Regions from separate parts of the Klenkia sesuvii genome, predicted to be linked through region 1. Evidence: riboswitches for the same ligand, from Rfam matches in the RefSeq annotation. Region 1 holds a riboswitch; the other holds the start of a gene.
What was found. A riboswitch is a leader RNA that binds a small molecule or an ion and turns the genes downstream of it on or off. The one in region 1 is predicted to bind S-adenosylmethionine.
Positions count from the first base shown of each region.

Region 2: it holds a riboswitch for S-adenosylmethionine, as region 1 does, so the genes downstream of both, thrC (threonine synthase) here and TEK04_RS18995 (bifunctional o-acetylhomoserine/o-acetylserine sulfhydrylase) in region 1, are expected to answer to the same signal.

Region 1 is NZ_JBAPLU010000027.1:6,985-21,647, reverse strand. Features, by position in the region: gene TEK04_RS19030 (mechanosensitive ion channel family protein) at 130-1,035, shown strand; gene TEK04_RS19025 (Rv3103c transmembrane domain-containing protein) at 1,032-1,478, shown strand; gene TEK04_RS19020 (alcohol dehydrogenase catalytic domain-containing protein) at 1,658-2,674, opposite strand; gene tatA (Sec-independent protein translocase subunit TatA) at 2,828-3,163, opposite strand; gene TEK04_RS19010 (MarR family winged helix-turn-helix transcriptional regulator) at 3,204-3,626, opposite strand; gene TEK04_RS19005 (ABC transporter ATP-binding protein) at 3,708-5,507, shown strand; gene TEK04_RS19000 (DUF6630 family protein) at 5,528-5,986, shown strand; SAM riboswitch class IV at 6,020-6,137, shown strand; gene TEK04_RS18995 (bifunctional o-acetylhomoserine/o-acetylserine sulfhydrylase) at 6,183-7,469, shown strand; gene metX (homoserine O-acetyltransferase MetX) at 7,471-8,484, shown strand; gene TEK04_RS18985 (GMC oxidoreductase) at 8,481-10,124, opposite strand; gene TEK04_RS18980 (hypothetical protein) at 10,313-10,801, opposite strand; gene TEK04_RS18975 (response regulator) at 10,798-11,160, opposite strand; gene TEK04_RS18970 (chemotaxis protein CheX) at 11,157-11,645, opposite strand; gene TEK04_RS18965 (response regulator) at 11,642-12,025, opposite strand; gene TEK04_RS18960 (CheR family methyltransferase) at 12,027-12,857, opposite strand; gene TEK04_RS18955 (protein-glutamate methylesterase/protein-glutamine glutaminase) at 12,854-13,936, opposite strand; gene TEK04_RS18950 (hypothetical protein) at 14,024-14,663, opposite strand, start outside.
Region 2 is NZ_JBAPLU010000021.1:19,491-34,153, reverse strand. Features, by position in the region: gene TEK04_RS17265 (alpha/beta fold hydrolase) at 1-2,668, shown strand, start outside; gene TEK04_RS17260 (ABC transporter permease) at 2,665-3,528, shown strand; gene TEK04_RS17255 (HAD family hydrolase) at 3,525-4,343, opposite strand; SAM riboswitch class I at 4,376-4,493, shown strand; gene thrC (threonine synthase) at 4,506-5,795, shown strand; gene TEK04_RS17245 (nucleotidyl cyclase domain-containing protein) at 5,947-6,867, shown strand; gene TEK04_RS17240 (GAF domain-containing protein) at 6,954-8,027, shown strand; gene TEK04_RS17235 (archaeosortase/exosortase family protein) at 8,024-8,620, shown strand; gene TEK04_RS17230 (glycosyltransferase family 2 protein) at 8,617-10,485, shown strand; gene TEK04_RS17225 (choice-of-anchor P family protein) at 10,482-11,339, shown strand; gene wecB (non-hydrolyzing UDP-N-acetylglucosamine 2-epimerase) at 11,336-12,430, shown strand; gene groL (chaperonin GroEL) at 12,618-14,243, shown strand; gene TEK04_RS17210 (Gfo/Idh/MocA family protein) at 14,368-14,663, opposite strand, start outside.

The DNA.
Region 1 (14,663 bases):
GAGCCTTGCCTGCCCACGTCGTCCTGGCCAGCGTCGATACCGGATCGTGATGCACCCACCCGACCGGACACGACGACGAGCGGCACCGGGCGCGCCGTCCGCAGGCCGCGCGCGGCACACTGGACGGCGATGGACGTGCTCGCGATCGCGCCGCTGACCAACCTGACCGACTGGGTCCGGGGCCGAGGTCTGGCGGTGCTGCTCATCGTCGTCGGGGCGGTGCTGCTGGCCCGGTTCGTGACCTGGCTGGGCGCCCGGGTCACCGCGCGCATCGACGCCGGCGCGGCCGGCGGCGACGCCCTGGTGCGCTCGGAGGCGGCCAAGCACCGGCACTCGCTCACCCAGGTGCTGCAGTGGGTCGCCGTCGTGGTCGTCTACACCGTCGCCACGGTCACCGTGCTCTCGACGCTGGGCCTGCCGGTGACCAGCCTGGTCGCACCGGCCACCGTGCTGGGCGTGGGGCTGGGCTTCGGCGCGCAGCGGGTCGTGCAGGACGTGCTCGCGGGGTTCTTCCTCATCACCGAGCGCCAGTACGGCTTCGGCGACGTCGTCGCGATCAACGTGGTCGGTGGCGGCGACCCCGCCGAGGGCACCGTGGAGGACGTCACCCTGCGCATCACCCGCATGCGGTCGCTGAACGGCGAGGTCGTGACGATCCCCAACGGCCAGATCGTCAAGGTCGTCAACCTCTCGCGCGACTGGGCGCGGGCCGTCATCGACGTCCCCGTGCCCGCCTCCACCGACGTCACCCACGTGCAGGACGTGCTGCGCGAGGTCGGTGAGCAGGCCTTCGCCGACGAGCACCTGACCAAGCTGCTGCTGGACGCACCAAGCGTCATGGGCGTCACCAGCCTGGGGCTCGACGAGGTCAACGTGCGCATCGTCGCCCGCACGCTGCCGGGCAAGCAGTTCGACGTCGGCCGCGACCTGCGCTCGCGGATCGCCCTGGCGTTCCGGCGGGAGGGCATCGTCGTCCGGCCGCAGACCCCCGAGGACCCCATCACCGCCCACGACCCCCGCGAGGTGACCCCGTGAGCGAGCAGCCGACCACGCCCGCGCCGGTGGTCACGGCCGAGCCGGCCACCCGCCGATCCCGGGTCTGGCCGCGCCGCGTGCCCAACCGCATCGGGCGCGCCCGCACCTCCACCCTGGTGCTCGCGGTGGTCTTCGTGGCGGCCTTCTTCGCCTGGGACCCCTCGGCGATGTCCCGGTCGATCACCGACCCGGCGCCGGCCACCACCGAGCAGCCGGCCCCGACCGAGGAGTCGCCGGCGCCCACCACCGGCGAGCCGTCGCCCACGACGAGCCAGGCGCCCAGCACCAGCGGTCCGGCCACCACCACGCGGCCCACCACGACGCCGCCGACCACCACGGACGACGAGGGCACACCGCCGCCGACCACCACGGCCCCCGAGCCCACGTCGTCGGCCCCGCCCACCACGCAGGCACCCCCACCCACCACCGACCCGACCGGCTGACCCCGCCGTCCACCGGGTCCTCGCCCCGGAAGAAGGGGCGGAGCGGGTCGGCCGCGACGCCGCCGCGGTGCCCGCACGCGGGCGCTGCAGCGAGTGGCGTCCCACGGTCGGCGAGGGCGGCGATCCCGACCCTGGTCCGCCACCCGATGCGCCGGAGCCAGGCGAACGACCCGGCCGGGTCAGAACGAGGTGACCACCGCGATGCCGGGGGTGCGGCCGACGGCGACCAGGGCCTCGGCGGCCTGGTCCAGGGACAGCTCCCGGGTGACCAGGTCCTGCGGGCGCAGCCGGCCGGCGGCGATCATCGACAGCATCGCCGGGTAGTCGGCGGCGGCCATCCCGTGGCTGCCCAGCACCGCCAGCTCCCGGGCGACCACCAGCTCCATGGGCACCTGGGCCCGACCCTGCGCCGGTGGCAGCAGCCCGACCTGCACGTGCCGGCCCCGTGGGCGCAGCGCGCGGACCGAGGCCTCGCAGGTGGCCGGCGAGCCCAGGCAGTCCAGCCCGACGTGGACGCCGCCGGCGGTCAGCTCGGTGACGCCCTCGGCCGAGGGCAGGGCGTGCTCGGCGCCCATCGCGACCGCCAGCTCCCGCGCCCCGGGCGAGGGGTCGACGGCGACCACCCGGGCCCCGACCGCGACGGCGACCTGCACGGCCGACAGCCCCACCCCACCGCACCCGAGGACCAGCACCCACTCCCCCGGCGCTGCACGGCCCACCCCGGTGACCGCGCGGAAGGCGGTGGCGTACCGGCACCCCAGCGCGGCCGCGGTGGTGGTCGTCAGCTCCTCGGGCAGCGCGACCAGGTTGACGTCGGCGGCGTCGAGGGCCACGTGCTCGGCGAACGAGCCCCAGTGGGTGAACCCGGGCTGGGTCTGGCGCAGGCACACCTGGCCAGCGCCCTCGCGGCACGGCGGGCAGGTGCCGCAGGCGCACACGAACGGCGCGGTGACCCGGTCGCCGACCGCCCAGCCGCGCACCCGGTCGCCGACCGCGGCGACGGTGCCGGCGAACTCGTGGCCGGGCACGTGCGGCAGGACGACGTCCGGGTCGTGGCCCGACCAGGCGTGCCAGTCGCTGCGGCACACGCCGGTGGCCCCCACCGTGACGACGACGCCGTCGGGCCCGGGGGTCGGGTCGGCCACCTCGCGGACGGTCAGCGGGCCACCGAACTCCTCGAACACCAGCGCGCGCACGCCGTCACCCTCTCAAGCCCGCCGCGCGCCCCGCCCCCGCAGCCCAGACTCCCGCGGTGCAGGGATCCTGTGCCGCTGCAGGGCCACAGAATCCCTGCACTGCCGGAGTCCGCGGCGCGGGCCGGGCGGCGGCGGGCCGGGCGGCCCGGGCGGTCAGGCGGTGCGGTGGGCGGCATCGGCGCGGGCGCGGGCAGCGCGGGCGCGGGCCTCGAGCGCGGCGGCCTCGGCCTCGACGGCGGCGACCTCCAGCGCCTCGGGGCCCAGCTGCTCGGGACGGACCACCCCGGCGTCCGGGACCGCGAGCGCCGGCGCCGAACGGTCCGCTGGCTCGGCGGGCGTGCGCTCGTCGTCGGTCATGCCCTTCATCTCGCCCTTGAAGATCCGCAGCGAGCGGCCCAGCGAGCGGGTGGCGTCGGGCAGCTTCTTGTAGCCGAACAGCACGAACACCGCCAGCACGATGAGCGCGATCTCCGGGGCACCGAGGTTCATGCCCCCAGGGTGCCATCCGTTCCTGTGGGTCCCCCGTGGGTCAGCCGTCGGCGAGCAGGCGTCGCAGCAACCGGGCGAGCTCGGCCCGCTCGTCGGCGGGCAGCCGGGCCAGCACGGCCTGCGTGTCGGCGCGGCGCGCGGCGTGCACCTCGGCCTGCACCTGCTGGCCCTGCTCGGTCAGCTCCACCCGCACGGCCCGCCGGTCGGCCGGGTCGGGCACCCGCGCCACCAGGTCGCGCGCGACGAGGGCGTCGACCACCTCCGTGGCCGACCGCGGGGCGATGTGCAGCGCCGCGGCGAGCTCGGACGGCCGCATCCCCTGCGCCCGCGCGACGACCAGCAGGGCGCGGGCGTGGTGCGGCGACAGCTCCCAGGGCTCGAGCACCTCGCGCCACCGCCCGCGCAGCGTGCGGGCCGCCCGCAGGAGCAGCTCGCCGACATCGTCGGGCTCGGGTCCGGCCACCCGGGAATGGTAGCGCAGGCAGCGAGGTTGCCTCACCGTGAGGTAACCTCAGCATCAGCACCGGCAGAGAGGGAGACGTGCATGCCACGCCCCGGCACCCGGCCCGACCCGGCCGACAGGACCCAGCTCCAGCGCTCACCCGTGCCCCTGCGACGCGTCGTGGGGCTCTTCGCCCCCTACCGGCTCCAGGTCGGCACCGTGGTGGCGCTCATCGTCGCCAGCTCCACCGTCGCCCTGGCCACCCCGTTCCTCGTGCGCACCGTCATCGACGACGCGCTCCCCCAGCAGGACGTCGCCCTCCTGGCCTGGTGCGTCGCCGGCATGGTCGCCGTCGTCGCCACCACCGCCCTGCTCGGCGTCGTCCAGACCTGGTTGTCCACCACCGTCGGCCAGCGGGTCATGCACAGCCTGCGGACGGCGGTCTTCAGCCACCTGCAGCGCCAGTCGCTCGGCTTCTTCACCCGCACCCGCGGGGGCGAGGTGCAGTCGCGGCTCACCAACGACATCGGGTCGATGCAGTCGGTGGTCACCACCACCGCCACCAGCCTGGCCGCCAACGCCACCACCGTCGTCGGCACCGTGGTCGCCATGGCCGCGCTGAGCTGGCGGCTCTCGCTGCTGTCCCTCGTCGTCCTCCCCCCGGCGGTCTGGCTGACCCGCAAGGTCGCCCTCATGCGCCGCGAGGTCACCGCCGCCCGGCAGGCCCGCATGGCCGACATGCAGACCCAGGTCGAGGAGGGCCTGTCGATCTCGGGCGTCCAGCTGGGCAAGACGCTGGGCACCGGCCCGGCGCAGTCGGCCCGCTTCGCCGCCACCTCCCAGGAGCTGGTCGGCCTCGAGGTGCGCTCGCAGCTGGCAGGCCGCTGGCGCATGGCCACGATGAGCATCGTGTTCGCCGGCATCCCGGCACTGATCTACCTCTTCGCGGGCCTGCCGGCGACCTCCGGCGGCATGACCATCGGTACCCTCGTCGCGTTCACCGCCCTGCAGGGCACGCTCTTCCGGCCGCTCATGGGGCTGCTCGACGTCGGCGGTCAGCTCATCACCTCGATGGCGCTGTTCAGCCGGGTCTTCGAGTACCTCGACCTGCCCGTCGACATCGCCGACCCGGTGCGACCCCGCACGCTGGGCGTGGCCCGCGGCGAGGTGCGGTTGGAGCACGTCGGGTTCAGCTACGACGGCGGCCGGCCCGCCCTGTCCGACGTCGACCTCGTGGTGCCGGCCGGCAGCACCCTGGCGCTCGTCGGCGAGACCGGCTCGGGCAAGTCCACGCTCGCCTCGCTGGTGAGCCGGCTCAACGACGTCACCACCGGCCGGGTCACCATCGACGGCGTCGACGTCCGCGACCTCCCCCTGGCCGAGCTCGCCCGGGTGGTCGGCGTGGTGAGCCAGGAGACCTACCTGCTGCACACCACCGTGCGCGAGAACCTGCGCTACGCCCGACCCGACGCCACCGACGCCGAGGTGGAGGACGCCGCCCGCCGGGCCCAGGTGCACGACGTCGTCGCGGCACTGCCCGACGGCTACGACACCGTGGTCGGCGCCCGCGGGCACCGGTTCTCCGGCGGGGAGAAGCAGCGGCTGGCCATCGCCCGCACCCTGCTGCGCGACCCGCGGGTGCTGGTGCTCGACGAGGCCACCAGCGCGCTGGACAACGAGACCGAGCGGGCCGTGCAGGCGGCGCTGGACGAGGTCGCCCGCGGCCGCACGACCATCACGATCGCCCACCGGCTGTCGACGGTGCGCGACGCCGACGCGATCGCCGTCCTGTCGCACGGGCGGGTCGTCGAGCAGGGCACCCACGACGAGCTGGTCGCCGCCGGCGGCCGCTACGCCGCGCTGGCCGGCTCGGCCACCGGTGCGGTCGCCGTCCCGGCCTGAGCGGGGCTAGCGTCGTCCGGGTGGCTGTCGACGACGTGACCATGACCCGCTGGCGTCGCCTCTGCGCCCTCCTGGACGACGACCCCGAGCTGTGGCCGAGCGTGCAGGCCACCCTCGAGGACCCGCCGGCCGACCCGTGGACCAGCCTGCTCGACGGCCTCGACGACGCCGGCGCGCTGGCCTACCTGGACCGGCAGGACCAGGGGTCGGAGCTGGCCGACGCACTGGCCGGCGTCCCCCGGGTGCGGGACGCGCGCCTGGACGGCGCGCCCCTGGACCTCGGCCCGGTCACCGACACCGACGGCGACGTGCCGACCGCGGTGCGCGCCGCCGACCGGGTGCTGGCCCCCGCGGGGCTGTGCCTGCTCCACCTCGACGAGGACTCCGACGCCTACCCGTTGGTCGTCGTCCGGGCCGTCGACCGGCCCGAGATCGAGCAGCTGGTCGCCGAACTGGGGCACACGACCACCCTGCGGTGACACCCGGGCCGGGCACCCCTACCATCGGACCTGGCTCACGAGAGGCAGCGACAAGCACCTGGCTGGCTGCCCGGCAACCGCTACTCCGTCTGCGGTGCTCCAGGGGAAGAGCCGGTGTGCCCGGCACCCGCCGGGCGCGCAAGCGACGGAGTGCCCGAGCGCCCGGGCCCTCCCGACACCGAGGAGGACGGCGCACATGAGCGAATCCTGGAGCTTCGAGACCCGGCAGATCCACGCCGGCACCAGCCCCGACCCCACCACCGGGGCCCGCGCGCTGCCGATCTACGCGACCACCAGCTACCAGTTCCGCGACTCCCAGCACGCCGCGGACCTGTTCGCCCTCGCCGAGATGGGCAACATCTACACCCGCATCATGAACCCGACGCAGGACGCGCTGGAGCAGCGCGTGGCCTCCCTCGAGGGCGGCGTCGCGGCCCTCGCGGTGGCCAGCGGCCAGGCCGCGGAGACGCTGTCGATCCTCAACCTGGCCGAGGCCGGCGACCACGTCGTCGCCTCCGCCAGCCTGTACGGCGGCACCTACAACCTGCTGCACCACTCGCTGCCCAAGCTCGGCATCACGGTGTCCTTCGTCGAGGACCCCGACGACCCGCAGGCCTGGCAGTCGCTCGTGCAGGACAACACCCGCGCCTTCTACGCCGAGACCATCGGCAACCCGAAGGGCGACGTCCTGGACATCTCCGCGGTCAGCGAGGTCGCGCACCGCAACGGCGTCCCGCTGATCGTGGACAACACCATCGCCACGCCGTACCTGATCCGGCCGATCGAGTTCGGCGCCGACGTCGTCGTGCACTCGGCCACGAAGTACCTGGGCGGGCACGGCACCGCCGTGGCCGGGGTCGTCGTCGACAGCGGCAACTTCGACTGGACCGCCGGCAAGCACCCGATGTTCACCACCGCCGACCCCACCTACCACGGTGTGGTCTACGCCGACCTGGGTGCGCCGGCCTACGCCCTCAAGGCCCGGGTGCAGCTGCTGCGCGACCTGGGCCCCGCGATCAGCCCGTTCAACGCCTTCCTGGTCGTGCAGGGCATCGAGACGCTGTCGCTGCGGCTGGACCGGCACGTGGCCAACGCCCAGGCCGTCGCGGAGTGGCTCGAGGCCCGCGACGAGGTGGAGTCGGTGCACTACGCCGGCCTGCCCTCCTCCCCCTGGCACGCCGCCGCGACGAAGTACGCCCCGAAGGGCCCCGGCGCCGTGCTCGCCTTCGAGATCGCCGGCGGCGTCGACGCCGGCAAGGCGTTCGTGGAGGCCCTCGAGCTGCACAGCCACGTGGCCAACATCGGTGACGTGCGCAGCCTGGTCATCCACCCGGCCTCGACCACCCACTCCCAGCTGACCCCCGAGGAGCAGCTCACCACCGGTGTGACCCCGGGCCTGGTGCGCCTGGCCGTGGGTCTCGAGGGGATCGAGGACATCCTGGCCGACCTCGAGGCGGGCTTCCGCGCGGCGAAGAGCGCCTGAGGTGGCGGGCGCCTGGCGGGAGGGGGACCCGCCCGGCGACCGCCGGTTCGTCGACCTCGGCCGGCTCGACCTGGAGCGGGGCGGGTCGCTGCCCGCCGTCCGGGTGGCCTACGAGACGTGGGGCTCCCCCGGCGACCCCGCGGTGCTGGTCGAGCACGCGCTGACCGGGGACAGCCACCTGCTCGGCGCCGCCGGCCCCGGCCACCCCACCCCCGGCTGGTGGGAGGGACTGGCCGGGCCGCTGGCCGGCCAGTTCGTCGTGTGCGCCAACGTGCTGGGCGGCTGCCAGGGGACGACCGGTCCGGCGTCCCCGGCCCCGGACGGCGCCCCCTGGGGCGACCGGTTCCCCGAGGTCACCATCGCCGACCAGGTCGAGGTCGAGGCCCGGCTCGCCGCGGCGCTCGGCATCGACCGGTGGGCCGCGGTGCTGGGCGGCTCGATGGGCGGGATGCGGGCCCTGGAGTGGGCGGTGTCGCGGCCGGCCCAGGTGGAGCGGCTGCTCTTCCTGGCCTCCGGGCCGGTGGCCACCGCCGACCAGATCGGCACCCAGACCACCCAGCAGGCCGCGATCGCCGCCGACCCGGTCGCCGGTCTGGGCATCGCCCGCCGCATCGCGCACCTCACCTACCGCAGCGCGTTCGAGCTGGGCACCCGCTTCGGCAACGACGTGCAGGACGACGGCCGCTTCGCGGTGGCCAGCTACCTGCAGCACCACGCGGACAAGCTGACCGCCCGGTTCGACCCGCGCAGCTACACGGTGCTGACGCAGGCCATGAACACCTGGGACGTCGGGCGCGGCCGCGGTGGGGTCGAGGCGGCCCTGGCCCGGGTGACCGCCCGCTGCCTGGTGGCCGGCGTCGACTCCGACCGGCTGTACCGCATCGCCGAGCAGCGGCGGGTGGCCGACGCCCTCGGTGTGCCCCTGCGCGTGATCGCCAGCCCGTACGGCCACGACGGGTTCCTGGTCGAGGTCGACGCCGTCGGCGGCCTGGTGCGGGAGCTGCTCGCCGACTAGAAGACCGTCCCGGCGTCGGTGGCCAGCAGTCGGTCGGTGGCCCGCTCGACGACAGCGGCGATGGTCAGCGAGGGGTTGCAGGCTGCGGTGTTGCCGGGGATGAGCGCACCGTCGAGCACGTAGAGCCCCCGCTGCCCCGCCACCCGACCCTCCAGGTCGCACACCGACCCCATGGCCGCCCCGCCGAGGGGGTGCCAGGTCGAGGGGGCAGGGGTGGTGGTGTCCAGGACGAGCGCGCCCGGGCCCGTGATCTCGGCCATGCGGGTGCGGATGCGGGTCGCGAGCCGGGCGTCGGCGAACGGCGACCAGTCCAGGACGGCGTCGTCGCGCAGGTGGTCCCAGCGGAAACGGCCACGACCCTCGCTGATCCCGTACCCCACGACCATGGTGACCGGCACCTGCGGCAGCGGCGGGATCGAGGCCTGGATGATCGTGTTGGCGGTGGCCGGGTCGTCCCACTCCTTGCTGCAGTACACGACCGGCCCGCCTTGCGGCATGGTCAGCTCCTCGCCAGGGCCCAGCCACACGCAGATCCGGTCACCGTTGGAGCCCCACCCCTCGCCCAGGCCGTCGGGCAGGTCGGGGATGCCACCACGCTGCTGGGCGCGCATGAGCAGCCGCACCGTGCCCGCCGTCCCGGCCGCCATGACCAGCGCGGTGGTCGTGACGACCTTGTGCTCGAGGACGGTGCCGTCCAACGCCAGCCGATCGACCAAGAGCTGCCAGCGCCCGTCGCCGAGCCGGACGACGTCGGTGACCTCGTGCTGGGCGGCCACCGTGACCCGACCGGTGGCCTCGGCCTGGGCCAGGTAGGTGACGTCGACGGAGTTCTTGCCGCCGTTGTTCACCCCGAAGCCGCAGTCGCCGTTGGACATCGACGGCGGCATCTCCCCGTCCAGCTCGCGCTGGGCGTAGCTCCAGTCCAGCGGCATAGGCACCTTCTCCACCGCGTACCCGGCCGCCTGCGTGCGCCGCGCGAAGGTGCGCGGCGTCGTGTAGTTGGGCGTCTCCACGATGGAGTCCGGCGCAGTGGCCAGCCGCAGCATCTGGGCGACGCGCGGGTAGTGCACCCGGTCGAGCTCGTCGTAGTCGAGCCCGGCGGGCATGGTCGCCTCGAACAGCGGTCGGGTGGGCTGCAGGCTCATGCCCTGGTAGGCCAGCGACCCGCCGCCGACCCCGGCGGCGCACATGATGTCCATGCCGTTGCCGGCCACCCGCTCGAGCAGGCCCAGGTGCGGGCCGGCCAGCGGCGAGGGCAGGCCGAGCGGGTTGCCACCGGGCCCGATGAGCCCCAGCAGTGCGTGCACCGAGTTGAGCGGGCCGGCCAGCGGTGCAGCCAGGCTGTTCTTCCAGGCGATCCGCTCGTCGAGGCCGGTGCGGAAGCTGGGGAAGGTGTCCAGGCCCGGCCCCGCGACCCACCGCTTGCCCCGCTCCAGCACGAGCACCGGGATGCCGGCCTGGGCGAACCGCAGCGCGGTCACGCCGCCGCCGAACCCCGACCCGACCACCACCACCCGGTGCTCCTCCCGGGTGGTCGGCACCCGCCGCGGTGCGGCGGAGGCGACTCCCCGGGAGGCGAGCAGGGTGAGGCCGGCAGCGGCGGAGCCGGCGAGGACGCTGCGGCGGGTCAGCTCAGGCATGCCGAGCACCGTAGGTGCCCGTTACCCGAAGTACCAGCTACCGTTTGACACGCCCATCTGCTAGCGATGAGACCCGCACGGTGCCCACCAGCCCGTCGAGCTCACGCGAGATCGCCGAGGGGTCCTCGGGCCCTCGACACGTCGACCCGGATGCCGTCCGGGGGCCGTGCGTGCTGCTCGAGCGTGCGTCAGGCCAGGATGATCGACAGCGATCCCTTGCCGTAGCCGGCCACGGTGACGTCGAGGTCGACGCGGTTGGTGGAGGCGGTCAGCCCGCCCAGGTCGGCCGGCAGGGCCTCGCCCGGGGCGTAGAGCTTGTCCAGCTTGGAGTGCAGCACCCCGCCGGCGTTGAACAGCGACGCGGCGACGTTGACCACCTCGTGCAGCACCTCCACCTGCATGTCGGTGAGCTCGCCCTCCTCGACGGAGTCCTCGCACCCGCCCTTGGGGAGCAGGGCCAGGGCCCCGGCGCACCACGCCGACAGCGGCAGGTCGACCAGGATGATCGCGTTGAGCCCGTACGAGGGGTCGACGTAGGAGGCGACCGCCGCCGGCCGCGACGCCGACGGGGTGACCGGGGCACCCGGCCCCACCGTGATGTCCCGGCCGAGCAGCCCCTGGAGCAGGTCCAGCACGGCCTTGTTGCTCGGCAGCGAGGTCGCGACCGGGGCGCTCACGCCAGCACCGGGTCCAGCGCGTCGCGGAAGGTGTCCGCGGTGAACGGCTTGGCGATGAGGAACAGGGCGCCGGCCGCGGCGGCCTCGTCGCGCATCTCGGGCGAACCCTCCGAGGTGACGAAGCCGAAGGGCACCGAGGAGCCCTGGGCCCGCAGCGCACGCAGGCAGTCGATGCCCAGCATGTTCGGCATGTTCCAGTCCGACAGGACCAGGTCCGGCGACTCCGTGCCGACCTTGGCCAGGCAGTCGGCCCCGTCCTCGGCCTCGACGACGTCGACGTCGTCGTAGCCGGCCTGGCGGAGCGTGCGGACGACGATCTGCCGCATCACACGGCTGTCGTCGGCGACGAGGATCTTCACTGGGTGACCTCCGTGGTGAACACGGGCGCCTGCTGGTTCTGCCCAGGGGCGCCCTGGATGGTGATGGCGAGGGGGTGGCCGCGCCAGCTGACGGCGACCGTCGAGCTGCCCGGGCGGGCAGCCGGCGGGGTGCCGGTCTCCGGCAGGCCCAGCGAGGAGGGGCCGGGCAGGAGGGACTTGACGTTGCCGCCGAGGATGTTGGCCAGCTCGCGGAGGACGTCGTCGACGTCGCCGTCGTCGGGCGTCTCGTCGGGGCCGAGCTGCAGCACCGCGCGGGCGAGGTCCTCGGTGGCCGACACGCTGCAGGTCAGCACGACGGCGCCGTTCCACGGGCCGGTGACGGTGACCCAGGCGCTCAGGCCGGCGGGGACCTCGGCGCCGACGGGCACGAGCACCTCGTCCGTGCCGACCATGGCGCTCCACACCTCGCCGGCCACCTCGGTGACCGTCTCCGGCGTGATGAGCGCGGCGATGGTGGCGGTCATGCCGGCACCCCGGTGGGCATCAGGCCCAGCAGCGACAGCTTGTCGCCGATGGCGTCGGCGGTGAACGGCTTGATGACGTACTCGTGGGCCCCGGCGGCCAGGGCCTTGACGATCTGGCCGTGCTCGCTCTCGGTGGTGACCATCATGAGCGTGACCGACCGCCAGGCCGGGTTGGCACGCACGACGGAGACGAACTGGAGCCCGTCCATGACCGGCATGTTCCAGTCGATGCAGGCCAGGTCGGGGACCCAGCCCTCCTCGAGCACGTCCAGGGCTTCCCGGCCGTGCCCGGCGGGGCGGGTCTCGTACCCGAACCCCTCCAGGATCGAGGCGACGATCCGGCGCATGGCGCGGGAGTCGTCGATCACCAGCGCTCGCATGTCAGTTCCCCTTCATCGGTCGGTAGGCGGAGCCGCGGCCGCAGGGGACCCGCTCCCAGGTGTCGTCGACACCCAAGGTCGTCTCGGCTGCGCCCAGGAAGAGCCAGCCGTCGGGGCGCATGACCTGCCGGACCTTGCGCAGGATGTCGCGCTTGGTCGACGGGTCGAAGTAGATGAGCACGTTGCGCAGGTAGACCACGTCGAAGGGACCGAGCCGGGGCAGCGGTCCGGCGAGGTTCAGCTCGCTGGCGGTCACCATCTGGCGCAGCGCGGGGGCGATCTCCCACTCGGGGCCGACCCGCTGGAAGTGCCGGATCAGCATCGGGGCGGGCAGGCCGCGGTTGACCTCGAGCTGGCTGAACCGGCCGGCCCGGGTGCGCTCCACCATCGACCGCGAGATGTCGGTCGCGGTGATCTTGACCCGGCTGGTCGCGTTGGGCAGCGCGTCGGCCAGCAGCATGCCGATCGTGTAGGCCTCCTGCCCGCTGGAGCAGGCCGCCGACCAGATCTTGATCTCCTCGGTGGGCCGGCGGGCGGCCTGCAGGGCCGGCACCACCGTGCTGGTGAGGGTCGTGAACGGGTCGCCGTCGCGGAACCACGAGGTCTCGTTCGTGGTGAGGGCCTCGACGATGCTGCGGACGGCGGCCGGGTCGGGTCGGGCCCGCACCCGGTCGACGAGCTCGCCGACCCCGGGCAGGCCCATCTGCCGGGCCAGCGGCATGAGCCGGGCCTCGACCAGGTACTCCTTGCCCGGCGCGAGGACGATCGCCGACTCCCGGCGGACGAGCTGGCAGACCCAGTCGAAGCCGGACGTGGCCAGTGCGGTGGTCATGGGCGGGCTCCGACCAGGGTCGAGGGGCGGGGGGCGGTGAGGCGGAGGATCGACTCGGCGACCCGGTCGAGCGGTACGACCTCGTCGGCGTGCCCGGCCTGGGTGACGGCGCCGGGCATGCCCCAGACGACGGAGGTCGCCTGGTCCTGGGCGACGACGGTGCCGCCGGCAGCCCGGATCTGGCCGGTGCCGAGCTTGCCGTCCGAACCCATGCCGGTGAGGACGACGGCCAGCACCGCGCCGTCGTAGGCCGCGGCGGCCGAGCGGAAGAGCACGTCGACGGCGGGCCGGCAGAAGTTCTCCGGGGCGGCCTGGTCCAGCGCGGTGCGGCGGACCCCGGCACCGGGGGCGACGGTCAGGTGGAAGTCACCGGGGGCGATGTGCACCGTGCCGGGGGTGATCGGGACGCCCGCGGTGGCCTCGACGACGGAGAGCGCGCTCAGCCGGTCCAGCCGGCCGGCGAACTGCTTGGTGAAGACCGGGGGCATGTGCTGCACGACCAGCACCGGCAGCGGGTAGTCCCGCGGCAGCCGCGGGATGACCTTGGTGAGGGCGTCGGGCCCGCCGGTCGAGGAGCCGATGACCAGGACCGCCGGGGTCTTGCGGGCGCCGCGGGGGGACGGTGCCGGCGGGGGGACGAGGGCACGCGGGGCGGCGGCCGGGGTGAGCGGCCGACCGGTGAGCACCTTGATCCGCGGGATGAGCTGCTCCCGCACGCTCTCCTTGGACTGCTGCACGCTGCCGACGTTGGCCGGCTTGGTGACGTAGTCGTCGGCGCCGGCGGCCAGGGCGTCGAGGGTGGCGGTGGCGCCGCGCTCGGTCAGCGTGGAGAACATGATGATCGGGGTGCGTCGTCCCGACTTCCGGATCGCCGCGACGGTCTGGATGCCGTTCATCTCCGGCATCTCGATGTCCATCGTGATGAGGTCCGGGCGCAGCGCGTCGACCTTGGCCAGGGCGACCTTGCCGTTCACGGCCGTGCCCACCACCTCGATGGCGGGGTCCTCGGCGAGGACGTCGGTGACGATCTTGCGGACCACGATCGAGTCGTCGACCACCATCACGCGGATCGGGGGCACGGCATCCTGCTCTCTGCTGGTGCCGGCCAAGGGGCGGGCAGTGGTGTGGTCATCGGCACGGAGGGGGTCGGGGTTGAGCCGGGCGGGCTAGCTGGTGGTGGGGTGCACCCCGGTGGGGTGGGTCCCCTCGGCCAGCAGCCAGGGCAGCAGCAGCTGATCGAGCGCGGCGCCGTCGAGGAGGTCGGTCATGGCCACCCCCTGCACGACGCCGGAGAAGGCGTTCCACACCCCGCGGGCGCCGTCGCCGGGGGTGAAGCCGGCGGCCCGGAAGGCGCCGACGGCCAGCAGCTGCGCCGCCCCCAGGGCCCGGGTGCGGCCCGAGACGTGCGCGGCCCAGGCGGCGCCGTGCATGGCCGCGGCCCACGAGCGACGGGCCTCCCGGACCTCGTCGACGGCCACCCGCCAGCGGCCGCGGCGCAGCTCGTCGAAGCCGGCCACGGTGTCGGTCAGCTCCAGCAGGGCGTCCCCGGCCGGGCCGAGGTCCGGTGGCGGCACGGGGCCGACCCGGTCGACCAGCGCCGTGACGGCCCTGCGGTCGCGGTCGGCGACCGCCGCGGCGGCCCAGCCGGCCACGGCGGCGTCGGCCAGCACGTCGGCGGCCAGCTCGCGCACGTCGGCGCCGACCTCGACGGCGGACCCCGACTCGGGGCCCAGGACGTCCTCCCTCAGCAGCCGTTCCAGGGACGCAGCATCCCCGATGGTGCCCTGCTCGAGCAGCGCCACGAGG
Region 2 (14,663 bases), on a different contig from region 1:
GCTGGACACCACCACCTACGTGCCCGCCTCGGCCACCGCCGCGGACCCCGCCCCGGCGGTGGTCCTGGCCCACGGGTTCGGCGGCAGCAAGCAGTCGGTGGCCGCCGACGCCCGCGACCTGGCGGCCCGCGGCTACGTGGTGCTGACCTACTCCGCGCGCGGGTTCGGTGCCAGCACCGGGCAGATCGGCCTCGACGACCCGCGCTACGAGGTGGCCGACCTGTCCACCCTGCTCGACGTCCTGGCCGCGCGCGACGACGTGCAGCTGGACGCCCCCGGCGACCCGCGGGTCGGCGTGGCCGGCGCCAGCTACGGCGGGGCGCTCGCCCTGCTGGGCGCGGCCTACGACGACCGGGTCGACGCGATCGCCCCGCAAATCACCTGGAACTCGCTCACCACCGCCCTCTTCCCGTCCCAGGCCGGCGCCGTCGACGGCAGCACCCCGGCGGCCACGCCGAGCACCGGGGGCAGCGGGGTGTTCAAGCGGCTGTGGTCCGGGCTGTTCTTCGGGGCCGGGTCGGTGCCCACCGGCGACGGCCTGCTGGCCTCGCTGACCGGTGGGGCCACCGCGGGGTCCGGGGGCGCGCTCCCCGACGTCGACCCCTCGACGCTGGACTCCGCGGCCGTCGAGCAGGCCTTGACCTGCGGCCGGTTCCGGGCCGAGGTCTGCGCCGCGTACCAGGCGGCTGCGGCCAGCGGCACGCTCACCCCCGAGATCGCCACGGTGCTTGACCGGTCGTCCCCGGCTGGTGTGCTCGATCGCATCACCGCACCCACCCTGCTGGTGCAGGGCACGAAGGACTCCCTCTTCGGCCTCGGGCAGGCCGACGCCAACGCCCGCGGCATCGCGGCGAACGGCACCCCGGTGAGGGTCGTCTGGTACGACGGCGGCCACGACGCCAGCGCCTCGGAGGGCGACACCGCCGACCTGCGCGACCTGGTCGCCGGCTGGTTCGACGTCCACCTGCGGGGCGAGGGCGCCGACCCGGGCACCGGGTTCACCTTCCCCGTGCCCACCGGGGTCAGCGCGGCCGCCGGCAGCGTGCGCGGTGGCGGGCAGACCGAGACGGCAGCGGCCTACCCGGGGCTGACCGGTGACCCCGTGCAGCGGGTCGCCGTCCCGCTGTCGGGCACCACCTCCCCGGTCGTCACCCCGCCCGGCGGCAACCCGGCGGCCATCACCACCGTGCCCGGCCTCGGTGCCGTGACCGCCGCGCTCGGCGGGACGACGGTGGAGATCCCCGGCCAGTTCGCCGCCTTCGACTCCGAGCCGCTGGACGACGCGGTCGACGTCGTGGGCGCCTCGACCGTGACGCTGACCGTGTCCTCCCCGACGGGCACGGCGACGCTGTTCGCCAAGCTCTACGACGTCGCGGCCGACGGCGCGCAGACCCTGCCCGCGGGCCTGGTCGCGCCGCTGTCGTTGACCGGGCTGTCGACCGACCCGACCGCGCCCACCGAGGTCGAGGTGACGCTGCCGGGCATCGTGCACCGCTTCGAGGCCGGGCACACCATGCGCGTGCTGGTGTCCTCCACCGACCAGGCCTTCGCCGCCCCCGCCGAGTCGTCGGTGTACGCGGTGGGGCTGGCCGACGGTGCCGCGGTCGCCGCGCCCACCGTCACCGGCAGCGTGCAGAGCGCCACGGGTGCGACGCGGTGGTGGGTGCTGCTCGGCGTGCTGGCCGCGCTGGCCGTCGGCGGGGTGGTCGTGGCGAAGCTGTGGGGCGCCCGCCGGCGCCGGCAGCTCTCGGTGGTCGAGCCCGACGGCGAGGACGTGCCGCTGCGGTTCACCGGTGTCACGAAGAGCTACAAGGACGGGTTCACCGCCGTCCGGGACCTGTCGTTCGAGGTGCGCCGCGGTCAGGTGCTCGGCCTGCTGGGCCCCAACGGGGCCGGGAAGACCACCTCGCTGCGCATGCTGATGGGTCTGATCCGGCCCACCGAGGGCACCATCTCGGTCTTCGGCCACCCGGCGACGCCGGGCGCACCGGTGCTGTCCCGGCTGGGGTCGTTCGTCGAGGGCACCGGCCTGCAGCCGCACCTGTCGGGTCGGGACAACCTCGAGCTGTACTGGGCGGCGACCGGCCGGCCGCTGGCCGACGCGCACCTGGACGAGGCGATCGAAATCGCCGGCCTCGGGAAGGCGCTGGACAAGCGGGTGCGCTCCTACTCCCAGGGCATGCGGCAGCGGGTGGCCATCGCCCAGGGGATGCTCGGCCTGCCCGACCTGCTGGTGCTCGACGAACCGACCAACGGGCTGGACCCGCCGCAGATCCATGCGATGCGGCAGGTGCTGCAGGACTACGCGGCCACCGGCCGCACGGTCATCGTCTCCAGCCACCTGCTGGCCGAGATCGAGCAGACCTGCTCGCACGTCGTCGTGATGGCCAAGGGCCAGAAGGTCGCCGAGGGCACCGTCGAGGAGATCATCGGCACCGGGGGAGCGGTGCTGCTGGTCGTCGAGGGCGACCCGCAGCGGGCCGAGCAGGTGCTCACCGGGCTGGGTGCCGCGGTCGAGCGGGCCGACGAGGGGCTGGTCGTCGAGCTCGGCGACCTGGGCCGCGCCCAGGCCGTCGCCGCGCTGGTCGAGGCCGGCGTCGGGGTCGAGCAGGTCACCCCGCGTCGTCGCCTGGAGGACGCGTTCCTGTCGCTGGTGGGGGAGTCATGAGCACCGTGCAGACCACCGGCGCCGTCGCCGGGTACCGGCCCGAGCGCACCCTGCGGCTGTCGGTGGAGCTGCGCCGGCAGTTCAAGCGCCGCCGCACCATCGGGGTCTTCGCCCTCATGGTCGCTCTGCCGCTGGTGCTCATCGCCGCGCTGCAGCTGGGGGCCTCGGAGGACGCGCAGGCCAACGGCCGGCTGAACCTGGTGGACGTGGCCACTGCGTCGGGGCTGAACTTCACGCTGTTCGTGCTGTTCGCCACCACCTCCTTCTTCCTGGTCGTGGTCTACGCCCTCTTCTTCGGCGACACCGTGGCCAGCGAGGCGCAGTGGGGGTCCCTGCGCTACGCCCTGGCCACCCCGGTGCCGCGCATGCGGTTGCTGCGGCAGAAGTGGGCGGCGGCGTTCGTGCTCAGCGTCTCCGCGTTGCTGACCGTGACGCTGGTCGCCGTCCTGGCCGGGGGGATCGCCTTCGGGTTCGCCGACATCCAGACCCCGATCGGCATCGGCATCGACCAGGGCGAGGGCCTGCTGCGGCTGGCCGGGATGGTCGGCTACCTCGCCGTCCACCTGCTCGTCGTCGGCACCCTGGCGTTCTGGCTCTCGACCGTCACCGACGCGCCGCTGGCCGCCGTCGGCGGGTCGGTGTTCACGATGTTCGTGTTCGCCATCCTCGACCAGGTCGAGCAGCTCGGCGCCGTCCGGGACTACTTCCCGACCGCGGAGGAGTTCGCCTGGACCGACCTGCTGCAGACCCCGGTCGACAGCGGTGACCTCTACCGCGGCGTCATCCAGTCGCTGCTCTACGCGGCGCTGTTCACCGTGCTGGCCTTCCGGCACTTCGCCCGCCGCGACGTCACCTCCTAGAGGGACGCCCGCACGGCCTCGGCCCAGCCGAGGCCCATCGCGCCGTCCGTGGCGGTCACGTTCGGCAGCGCGGCGACGGCGTCGGCCATGCCGGGGACGGCGGCGCCGTTGGCGGTGACGAACAGCCGGCCGACGGCGTCGGCCATCTCCAGGTCGCTCACCGAGTCGCCCACCGCGACGGCGTCGGCCGGGTCGAGGCCGCGGCGCGCGAGGTCCCAGGCGATGGCGTGGCCCTTGCCGATGCCGCGCGGCATGAGGTGGTAGACGTGCGGGTCGCCCTCGACCGCCAGGGTCACCCGCGGGGTGCGCGGCACCCGGCCGTTGTCCTTGAGGGTGAGCCAGCCCCAGCCCTGCTCGGACAGCCAGGCGTCGACCTCCGCGGTGTCGAGCCGGCCGCGCAGCATCGCGTCGCCGACGTGGGTGCTCGACCACGGGGCGTGCCACTCGACCCGGCCGGGCCAGGTGGCCACCACCGCGTCGACCACGCCGAGCTCCGCCATGACCTCGACCGGCGCGCGGCCGGCGAACTCCTGCGGCAGCTCGCCGGTGAGCAGGTGGGTCTCGCGCCCGCCGGCCCAGCTGACCAGCGACCCCAGCTCGGCGATCGACCCGTCGACGGCGAACACCCGGCCGGCCTCCAGCAGCTGGGCGTGCGTGCGGCCCGACACCAGCACCAGCGGGACCCCGGCCCGGTGCAGCTCGAGCAGCGCCGTCCAGGGCTCGGTGGTCAGCTCGCCGTCGGCGGTGTGCACGAACGACCCGCGCGGGCCGACCATCGTGCCGTCGAGGTCGGTGTAGACGATGGCGACGGGCATGTGGCCCATCCTGCAGTAGGCTCTCGACGTTCCACTCATCCAGAGGGGCAGAGGGACACGGCCCGATGAAGCCCCGGCAACCACTGCGCGAGCAGCAGGTGCCCCATCCGTCCTGCGCGGTCGACGACCCCGTCGCAGGGAAGATGAGGAGGTAGTCGTCGCATGACCCTGACCGCTCCCGCTCACACCCCGGCCCCGTCGGGGATCCCGGCCAACCCCGCCCGCGGCCTGGTGTGCCGCAACTGCGGGGCGACCTTCGGCCTGATCGCCGAGCACGCCTGCGCCGAGTGCTTCGGCCCGCTGGAGGTCGACTACGACCCCGAGCTCATGCGTGCGGTCACCCGTGCGCAGATCGAGGCCGGGCCGCAGAACATCTGGCGCTACGCCCCGCTGCTGCCGACCGGCCAGGACCCCGCCCAGCGGGTCAGCCTGGACCCGGGCATGACCCCGCTGGTGCGCGCCCAGCGCCTCGGCGACGAGCTGGGCTTCACCGCCCCGCTGTGGGTGAAGGACGACTCGGCCAACCCCACCCACTCGTTCAAGGACCGCGTGGTGAGCCTGGCCGCCACGGCGGCCAAGGGCTTCGGCTACACGAAGATCGCCTGCGCCTCGACCGGCAACCTGGCCAACTCGGTGGCCGCGCACGCCGCGCGCAACGGCCTGCCCTCCTACGTCTTCGTGCCCAGCGACCTCGAGCCGGGCAAGATCGTGCAGTCGGCGGTGTACGGCCAGGCCCTCGTCGCGGTCGAGGGCTCCTACGACGAGGTCAACCGGCTGACCAGCGAGCTGGCCGAGACCGACGAGTTCGAGGACGCCGCGTTCGTCAACCAGAACGTCCGGCCCTACTACGCCGAGGGCTCCAAGACCGTCGGCTACGAGATCGCCGAGCAGCTGGGCTGGCGCATCCCGGCCCAGGTGGTCATCCCCATGGCGTCGGGCTCGCTGCTCACCAAGGTCGACAAGGCCTGGAAGGAGCTGGTGGCCGCCGGCATCGTCGCCGACACGCCGTGGAAGGTGTTCGGCGCGCAGTCGGCCGGCTGCGACCCGATCGCCACCGCGTTCGAGAACGGCTGGGACGTCGTCAAGCCCGTCAAGCCCACCGGCATCGCCAAATCGCTCAACATCGGCAACCCCGCCGACGGCCCCTACGCCCTCGACGCGATCCGCCGCACCGGTGGGTCGGTCGGCCGGGTGGGCGACGAGGAGATCGTGGCCGGCATCCGCGACCTCGCCCGTACCACCGGGGTGTTCGCCGAGACCGCGGGCGGGGTCACCACCGCCGTGCTGCGCCAGCTGGTGGAGGTTGGGCTGCTGGACCCCGCGGCCGAGACCGTCGTCCTCAACACCGGCGAGGGGCTCAAGACCCTCGACCCGTTGGCGCCGGTGGTCGGTCCGACCCACCGCGTCGAGCCCTCCCTGCGGTCGCTGCGGCAGGCCGGCCTCATCGCCTGAGCACCCGGTCCCCCGGAGGGGGTGCCCGGTCGGCTCAAGTCGCCCGGGCGGCTGCCGATCCAGAACACATTCGGACGGAATGGTTCCGTTCTGGGTGCGGGAGGGATCGATGGACGTGTTCGGGCGGTCGGGACGTCGGTCTGCGGGTGCGGTGGCACCGGTGCACGGGGTCGGCCGGGCGGCGGCCTTCGCCGCGGCAGCTGAGGACGTCGTCGACGACCTCGCCGCGGGCCACGGGTACGAGGCGGCGGTCGTCAGCCGGATGACCGACCGCACCTGGACCGGCCTGGCGGCCCGCTCCGGGGGGCGGGCGACCTCGGTCGGGCGGGTGCTCCCCGTGGAGCACACCGCCTGCCACCACCTGCTGGTCGACCACTGGCCGGTGGTCGAGCGCGACCTGCACCAGCACGCCGACCCGGCGCTGCGCTCCGTCGCGGAGCGGTACGGGGTGTCCGCCTACGGCGGGGCGGCGCTGCTCGGGCCCGACGGGCGGCGGCTGGGGAGCGTGTACGGCTACTCCTCCGACGCCCGCGACGACGTCGACGCCGACCGCTTCGCCACCCGGCTGGCGGTGGCCGCGGCGGATCTGGGTCGCCGGCTCACGTCGGCTCTGGAGGCCGCGGCCGACGAGCGGCGCGCGGCGCACGACCGCGCCCGCGCCAGCGCCGACGGCGTGACCGGTCTGCCCGACCGGCGCGGGTGGGGGCTGTTCCTGCAGGAGGAGGGCGTCCGGGCCGGTCGGCTGGGTGAGGACATGTCCGTCGTGCTCCTGGACGTCGGCCTCGTGCGCACGGTGCGCGGGGTGCGTCGGGCCGGGGACGTGCTGCGCGAGGCGCTCGGCGACCTGGGCGTGAGCCGGGTCAGCGGCCGGCAGTTCGGGGTGGTGGCCGGCGGCCCGGGCGACGCCGACCCGGCCGAGGTCGCCGCGACTGCGCAGGCGGCGCTGCGCGCGGCCGGCTACACCGCGACCAGCGGGTGGGCGCTGCGCGACCCGCTGGAGGGTGCGGTGGGTACCTGGTGGCGGGCCGAGGACGCGCTGCTCCGGGTGCGGGCCGCGACGGCCGCCGGCTGAGCCCCGTCCCGGGGGGTCGCACGCCCCGCCGTCCTGCCGATAAGGGGGATGACGATCCGGAACAGAAGTAGCTGGAAGTGGGTGGCGTGGTGGTGCGGCAGGTGGAGGCCCCGGTGCGGGGCGCCGGGGGCTGGGCCGACGAGTTCGCCATCGCCCCGTCGGTGCAGGTGCTCGACACGCGCGTCGGCGGGCCCGCGCTGCCCGACCGGGCCGCCGTGTGGTCGCGCGGCACCCTGCCCGGGGCCGATGCCGCGCTCTCGCTGCTCGGCACGCTGGGCGGGGTCGACGCGTGGACCGTCACCCGCCTGACCGAGGACACCTGGACCGGGCTGGCCGTCCAGCGAACCGCCCGCGCGACCGCGCCGGGTGCGGCCTGGGCCAGCAGCCGGGCGGCCCAGTACACCGCGGGCACCCCCGTCGCCCGCGACCGGTCGCTGTGCCACCACCTGCTCACCGGCCCGCAGGCGGTCGCCATCCGCGACCTGGGCGCCGACCCCGCACCGGACCTCCGGCGGATCGCCGACGGCTGGGGTCTGCACGGCTACCTCGGCATCGCCCTGGTGGCCCCCGACGGGCGGCAGCTGGGCTCGCTGGCCGGGCTGAGCGCCCAGCCGCTGGAGACCGCCGACCGCAACTGGACCGAGCTGCTGACGGTGCAGGCCGCCGCGCTGCAGGCGTCGTTGAGCGCCGACATCGCCGCCCTGGTCGGGCGCCGGCAGGAGAGCTTCGAGCGCAGCCTGGGCAGCCAGGACGACGTCACCCGCCTGCCCAACCGGCGGGGCTGGGCGTCGCTGCTGGCCACCGAGGAGCAGCTGTCCACCCCGGTCGGCGACCCGGTGGGGCTGGCGCTGGTCGACCTCGGTGTCGTGCGCACCGTGCGGTCGCTGCGGCGAGCGGTGGCGGTGGCCCGCGAGGCCGCCGGCGACGTGCAGCTGGCCCGGGTGGGCCCGCGCCAGCTGGGCATCCTCGCGGGTGGGCTGCAGACCTCGCAGGTCACGCGCACGGCCGGCCTGGTGCAGGCGCGGCTGGAGGGTGCCGGGTTCACGACGGCGACCGCGCACACCATGCGGGCCGGGCTGGAGCCGATCGCGACCACGTGGGCCCGGGCCGAGAACGCGCTCGTCGCCGCTCGCCGGGAGCAGGCGGGGCGAGGCCGATGACCGCGGGCGTCCCCGACACCTGGCTGCTGTCGACCGAGACCGACCGCACCGCCGACGTCGGACTCGTGCGCCCCGGCATGGTGGCCGGCGGCGTGCTGACCCTGGTGCTGATGCTGGTCGAGGCCGACCGGCTGCAACGCTGGGAGGCCGCGGCCGCGGTGCCCCTCGCCCGCCTGGTCGGGGTCGAGGACGCCCGCCAGCTGGGACGCTCGGTGCTGTTCAGCGTCGACGGGCAGGCCACCGGCATCGACGTCACCGTCGGGTGCACTGCGGCGTTCCTGCTGCTGCCCTTCGTCGCGGCCACCACGGTGCTGCTGGCCGTGCGGCGCATCCCGGCGCTGCGGGCGATCGCCTCGCTGGGCACCGCCGTCCTGGTGATCCTGGCGGTCAACCAGGCGCGGATGCTGGCCATCACCGCCGGCATGGTCACCTGGGGGCCCGAGGTCGGCTACGCCCGCACCCACGTGCTGGTGGGCACCGCGGTGAGCACGCTGGGCCTCGTGGTGGCCGGCACCTGTTTCCTGCTCGTGCTGCTGCGCGGCACCTACCCCTCCGCCCGGCCCGACCCGCTCGACCTCGAGCCCCTGCGGTGAACGCCGACAACCTGGCGCTGGCCGCGCTCAACACCACCGCGTTCCTGCTCTGCGTGGCCTTCCTGCTCTACGTGGTGTTCATCATGCGGCCCTTCCTCGCCCGCGCCGACGGCATCCCGGGCAGCCGCGCCGGCTACGACTTCCACTTCGTCGTGCCCTGCCTCGACGAGGAGCTGGTGGTCGGCGGCACCGTGCGGCACCTGCTCGCGACCTTCCCCGAGGTCACGCTCTGGGTCGTCGACGACGGCTCCACCGACCTCACGCCCGGCGTCCTGGCCGACCTGGGCGAGCAGTTCCCGCAGCTGCGGGTGGTCACCCGCCGGCTCCCGGACGCCCGCCGCGGCAAGGGGGCGGCGCTGAACGCGGCCTGGCGGGCCATCGACGCCGCGCTGCCGGCCGGGGCCGACCGGCACCGCGTCGTGGTCGGCGTCCTGGACGCCGATGCCCGGCTCGAGCGGCTGGCCCCCGACGTCATCTGCGGCTACCTGGTCGACCCGCGGGTGGCGGCGGTGCAGGTGCAGGTGCGGGTGACCGACGACGTCGACGGGCTGGCCGCCGCCGACCTGGCCGCCCTCGTCGCCCTCGACGACGTCCCGGCCCGGCGTCGTGACTCCTGGCTGGTGCAGCTGCAGGACCTGGAGTTCACCGGCCCCATCGCGGCGATGCAGAGCCTGCGGCGACGCACCGGCAGCGTCGGGATGGGCGGCAACGGCCAGTTCACCCGCATGTCGGCCCTGGACCGCATCGCCGAGGAGTTCGGCACGCCGTGGCACGGCGCCCTGCTCGAGGACTTCGAGCTCGGCCTGCACGTGCTGCTCACCGGTGCCCGCACCGAGTACTGCGACGAGACGTTCGTGGCGCAGACCGGGCTGCCGCGGGTCGGCGCGCTGCTGCGGCAGCGCAGCCGCTGGGCCCAGGGCGGCATGCAGTGCATGCGCTACCTCTGGCCGATCATCTGCTCGCCCCGGGTCAGCCTGCCCGGCGCGCTGGAGATCGCCTACTACCTGTGGGTGCCCTGGTCGCAGCTGCTGGGCTCGATCGTCTTCCCGGCGGCCGTGGCGGTGCAGGTCCACTACATGACCACCACCGGCGACGGCGTCGGCGACTGGTGGGCCGCGGGCGCCTGGGGTCTCGTGCCGCTCGCCGCGCTGTTCGGCGTCCTGCCGCACGTGGTCTGGGGGCCGGTCTACCGCGTGCGCAGCGGCGGGTCGGTGAGCCGCCGGCGCGCCGTCGCGCTCGGGCTGCTCAACGTGGCCTACGCCTACCTGCTCCAGGTGGCGGTCTGGTGGGCCTTCGTCCGCATCCTGCGCGGACGCCGGGACTGGAAGAAGACGCCCCGCACCGGCTCGGCCGGGTCGGGCCGGTTCGACCTGCCCGCGCCGGGCCGGGCCCCCGACGCCGGGGAGCGGTCGCTGTTCGCCGAACCGCCCCCGGCGGCGGGGTGGGTGCTCGACGTCGGCCCGCCGGTCTCCGAAGGGGATGCCCGGCCCACCGGCCGGACGACGCTGGCCGAGCCGTCGACCGGCCGGCTGGTGTTCGCCGCCCCCCCTGCCGCGCCCCCGGTCGAGCCCCCCACGGCGGCGCAGCCCCTCCTCCCGGGCGGGCGGCGCCCGCGCCCCACCGTGCCCGCGGCCCGGACGACCCCGGTGACCGCTGCGCCCCCGGCCGCCCCGGCGGCCCCGGCGGCACCGGCTCCCCCGGCGGCCCCGGCGGCACCGGCTCCGGTCGACCCCGCGGGACCGGCCACCGAACGGCTGTCCCCGGTGCTGACCTCGCGGCCGGCCGCCCCGCCCGCCGCCCAGCGCCCGCCGGCCCCCACCGCCCCCGCACCCGAGCACCCGAGCGACCTGGAGCAGCACCCGTGACCCTCACCGACCTCCGTCGCCGCGCCGGGACGGTGACCGCCCTGGCGACCGCGCTCGTCGTCCTGGGGGCGGCGCCGGCCTCGGCCGACACGGCCTCGGCCTCGGCCACCGCGGCGTCCATCACCCTGCTCGGCGGCAGCCCCGCCTCCTCGGGTGCGGTCACCGCCACCCACGACGGCGAGACCGGGTCGACCACCGGCAACCCGGCACCGGCCCTGGCGTTGCTGGGCTCGCAGACCCTCATCACCTCCGGCACCTTGGTGCAGAAGGCCGTCGCCAACGGGGACGGCACCTCGGCGGCGTGCTCGGCGCTGGTCGGCGCGGGCGGCGGCGTCACGATCGGCGCGGACGGCAGCTGCCTCGTCGCCCCGGGCACCGGCGGGGTGTCGCTCCGGCTGCTCGGCGGCGCCCTGCCGGTCGACGTCCTGGCCGACGCGATCTCCTCGCGCTGCACGGCCTCCTCGACCGGGGCCACGACGGCGGCCTCGTCGCTGGTCAACGCCCGGGTCCGGACCACCACGCTGACGGTCCCGACCGTCGTCCCGCTGGCGTCCTCGCCGGCGGTGGGGGCCGGGCTGTCGGTGCCGGGGGTGGCCACCCTGCTGCTCAACGGCCAGACCGCCCCGCAGGGCGCGGGCAGCGTGCAGGTCGCCGCGCTGTCGGTCAGCCTGCTCGCCGACGGCACCCGGGTCGACGTCGCGACCTCCACCTGCGGGCTCAACGTCGCCACCGTGGCGGTGCCGGCGGTGCCCCTGACCGGGTGGACGGTGGTGGCCGGTGCGGTCGTGGCCGGCTGGGCCGTCCTCGCGGCGCGCTGGGTGCGGCGCCGGGGCGTCGCGGTGCGCACGGCATGACCCCGCGGGTGGCGGTGGTCATGGGCACCCGTCCCGAGATCATCAAGCTGGCGCCGGTGGTGGCCGCGCTGGGCCCGGCAGCCCGGCCGCTGGCCACCGGTCAGCACTGGGACGCCGCGCTCACCGACGTGTTCTTCGCCGGCGTGGGCATGCCGCGGCCGATCCAGCCGCTGCGCGGCATCGGCGGCCGCGACCGCGCGGGCCAGGTGGCGGCGATGCTCACCGGGCTCACCGAGTGGTTCCGCAGTGACCGGCCCGACGTCGTCGTCGTCCAGGGCGACACGAACTCGGCCAACGCCGGCGCGCAGGCCGCCCACCACCTCGGCATCGCGGTCGTGCACGTGGAGGCGGGGCTGCGCTCGCACGACCGCGCGATGCCCGAGGAGATCAACCGGCTGGTCATCGGCGCGGTGGCCGACGTGCACTGCGCCGCCACCGCGGGCAACGCCGAGCACCTGCTGCGCGCCGGCGCCCCGCCGGCGTCCGTGCACGTCACCGGCAACACCATCGTCGAGGCGACCCGGAGCACGCTGCCCGACGCCGCGCGGCGGGCTGCGTTGCAGGAGCAGTACGGGGTGCGCCCCGACGGCTACGTGCTGGCCACCGTGCACCGCCCGGAGAACACCGACGACCCGGCCCGCCTGCAGGCGCTGCTGCACGCGCTGGGCGAGCTCGGCCTGCCGGTGCTGCTGCCGCTGCACCCCCGCACCCGCGCCGCGCTGGCCGCGTCGGGGGCCGTCGTCCCGGCCGCGGTGCGGTGCACCGCACCGGTCGACCACCCCACGTTCCTCGCGCTGGCGGCCGGGGCGCGGCTGCTGGTGAGCGACTCCGGGGGGGTGCAGGAGGAGGTCACGGTGCTCGGGAAGCCGCTGGTCGTGGTGCGCACCAGCACCGAGCGGCCCGAGGCGGTCGACGCCGGGTTCGCGGTGCTGGCCGCGCCCGGGGCCGTGGGCACCGCGGCCGAGTGGTTGCTGCGCCCCGGGTGGCCCGAGGAGCTCGCCCACCGGCCCAGCCCCTTCGGCGACGGCCGGGCCGCCGAGCGCATCGCCGCCCTGGTGCTCGCCGCCGCCCGGGTACCCGCCCTGGGGTGACCCCGTTCTTGCACTCGCCTGGGTCGAGTGCCAGACTCGTGGTTGGCACTCGGGGTATCCGAGTGCCAACCAGGTCGGTTCGGTGAGGCACCGGCGCGTGGGCCGCAGGAGCGTCCACGACGCGGGTGTCGTCCGTCGCGGGCACCGCCCGGCCTAGCAGCGAGCCACGCATGGAGGACACCACCACATGGCCAAGATGATCGCCTTCGACGAAGAGGCCCGCCGCGGCCTCGAGCGGGGCATGAACACCCTCGCCGACGCCGTCAAGGTCACCCTGGGCCCCAAGGGCCGCAACGTCGTGCTGGAGAAGAAGTGGGGTGCCCCCACCATCACCAACGACGGTGTGAGCATCGCCAAGGAGATCGAGCTCGAGGACCCGTGGGAGAAGATCGGGGCCGAGCTCGTCAAGGAGGTCGCCAAGAAGACCGACGACGTCGCGGGTGACGGCACCACCACCGCCACCGTGCTGGCCCAGGCCCTCGTCCGCGAGGGGCTGCGCAACGTCGCCGCCGGCGCCAACCCGATGGCCCTGAAGAAGGGCATCGAGAAGGCCGTCGCCTCGGTCTCGGAGTACCTCCTCTCGACCGCCAAGGACGTGGAGACCAAGGAGCAGATCGCTGCCACCGCCTCCATCTCCGCCGCTGACCCGGCCATCGGCGAGCTCATCGCCGAGGCCATGGACAAGGTCGGCAAGGAAGGCGTCATCACCGTCGAGGAGAGCAACACCTTCGGCCTCGAGCTCGAGCTCACCGAGGGCATGCGCTTCGACAAGGGCTACACCTCGCCCTACTTCGTCACCGACACCGAGCGCATGGAGGCCGTCCTCGACGACCCGTACGTGCTCGTCGTCAACTCCAAGATCAGCTCGGTCAAGGACCTGCTGCCCCTGCTGGAGAAGGTCATGCAGAGCGGCAAGCCGCTGCTGATCATCTCCGAGGACGTCGAGGGCGAGGCCCTGGCGACCCTGGTGGTCAACAAGATCCGCGGCACCTTCAAGTCGGCCGCCGTCAAGGCCCCCGGCTTCGGCGACCGCCGCAAGGCCATGCTGGGCGACATCGCCATCCTCACCGGTGGCCAGGTCATCTCCGAGGAGGTCGGCCTCAAGCTCGAGAACGCCGGTCTCGACCTGCTCGGCCGCGCCCGCAAGGTCGTGGTGACCAAGGACGAGACCACCATCGTCGAGGGTGCCGGCGACCAGGACCAGATCGCCGGTCGGGTCAACCAGATCCGCGCCGAGATCGAGAAGTCCGACTCCGACTACGACCGCGAGAAGCTCCAGGAGCGCCTGGCCAAGCTCGCCGGTGGCGTCGCCGTCATCAAGGCCGGTGCCGCGACCGAGGTCGAGCTCAAGGAGCGCAAGCACCGCATCGAGGACGCCGTGCGCAACGCGAAGGCGGCCGTCGAGGAGGGCATCGTCGCCGGCGGTGGCGTCGCCCTCGCCCAGGCCAGCTCGGTGTTCGAGAAGCTGGAGCTCGACGGTGACGAGGCGACGGGCGCGAACATCGTGCGCGTCGCGCTCGAGGCCCCGCTGAAGCAGATCGCCGTCAACGCCGGCCTCGAGGGCGGCGTCGTGGCCGAGAAGGTGCGCAACTCCGAGACCGGGTGGGGCCTCAACGCCGCCTCCGGTGACTACGTCGACCTGGTCGGCGCGGGCATCATCGACCCGGCCAAGGTCACCCGCTCGGCGCTGCAGAACGCCGCCTCCATCGCGGCGCTCTTCCTCACCACCGAGGCCGTCATCGCTGACAAGCCGGAGAAGGCCGCCCCGGCCATGCCCGGTGGCGACGGCGGCATGGGCGGCATGGACTTCTGATGAAGGACCACGTCGCCCCCCGCGACGCACTCCGTGCGCCGCGGGGGGCGACGTAGCCGTTCCATCGCGTCACCTGCATGACGGCGGGGCCGTCCTCCTCCGGGAGGGCGGCCCCGTCCGCGTGTCAGGCCTCGGTGAACTCGACGCCGAGCTGTCGCGCGGCCTCCTCGAGCACCCGCATCACCGCGAGGGTGTCGGCCAGCGGCATCACCGCCGACTCGGTGCGCCCGGCGAGCACGCCCTCGTGCACCTCGGCGAGCTCGTGGCTGTAGCCGGTGCCCGAGGCAGGGAGGGTGATCTCCTCGGGCTCCGCGCCGGCCCGGTGCAGCACGATCGTGGCCGGGTGGTGGAACCGGGGCAGGACGTCGACCCACCCCTGCGTGCCGAACACCCGCGCCTGGCCCGGCAGGGCGTTGCGCA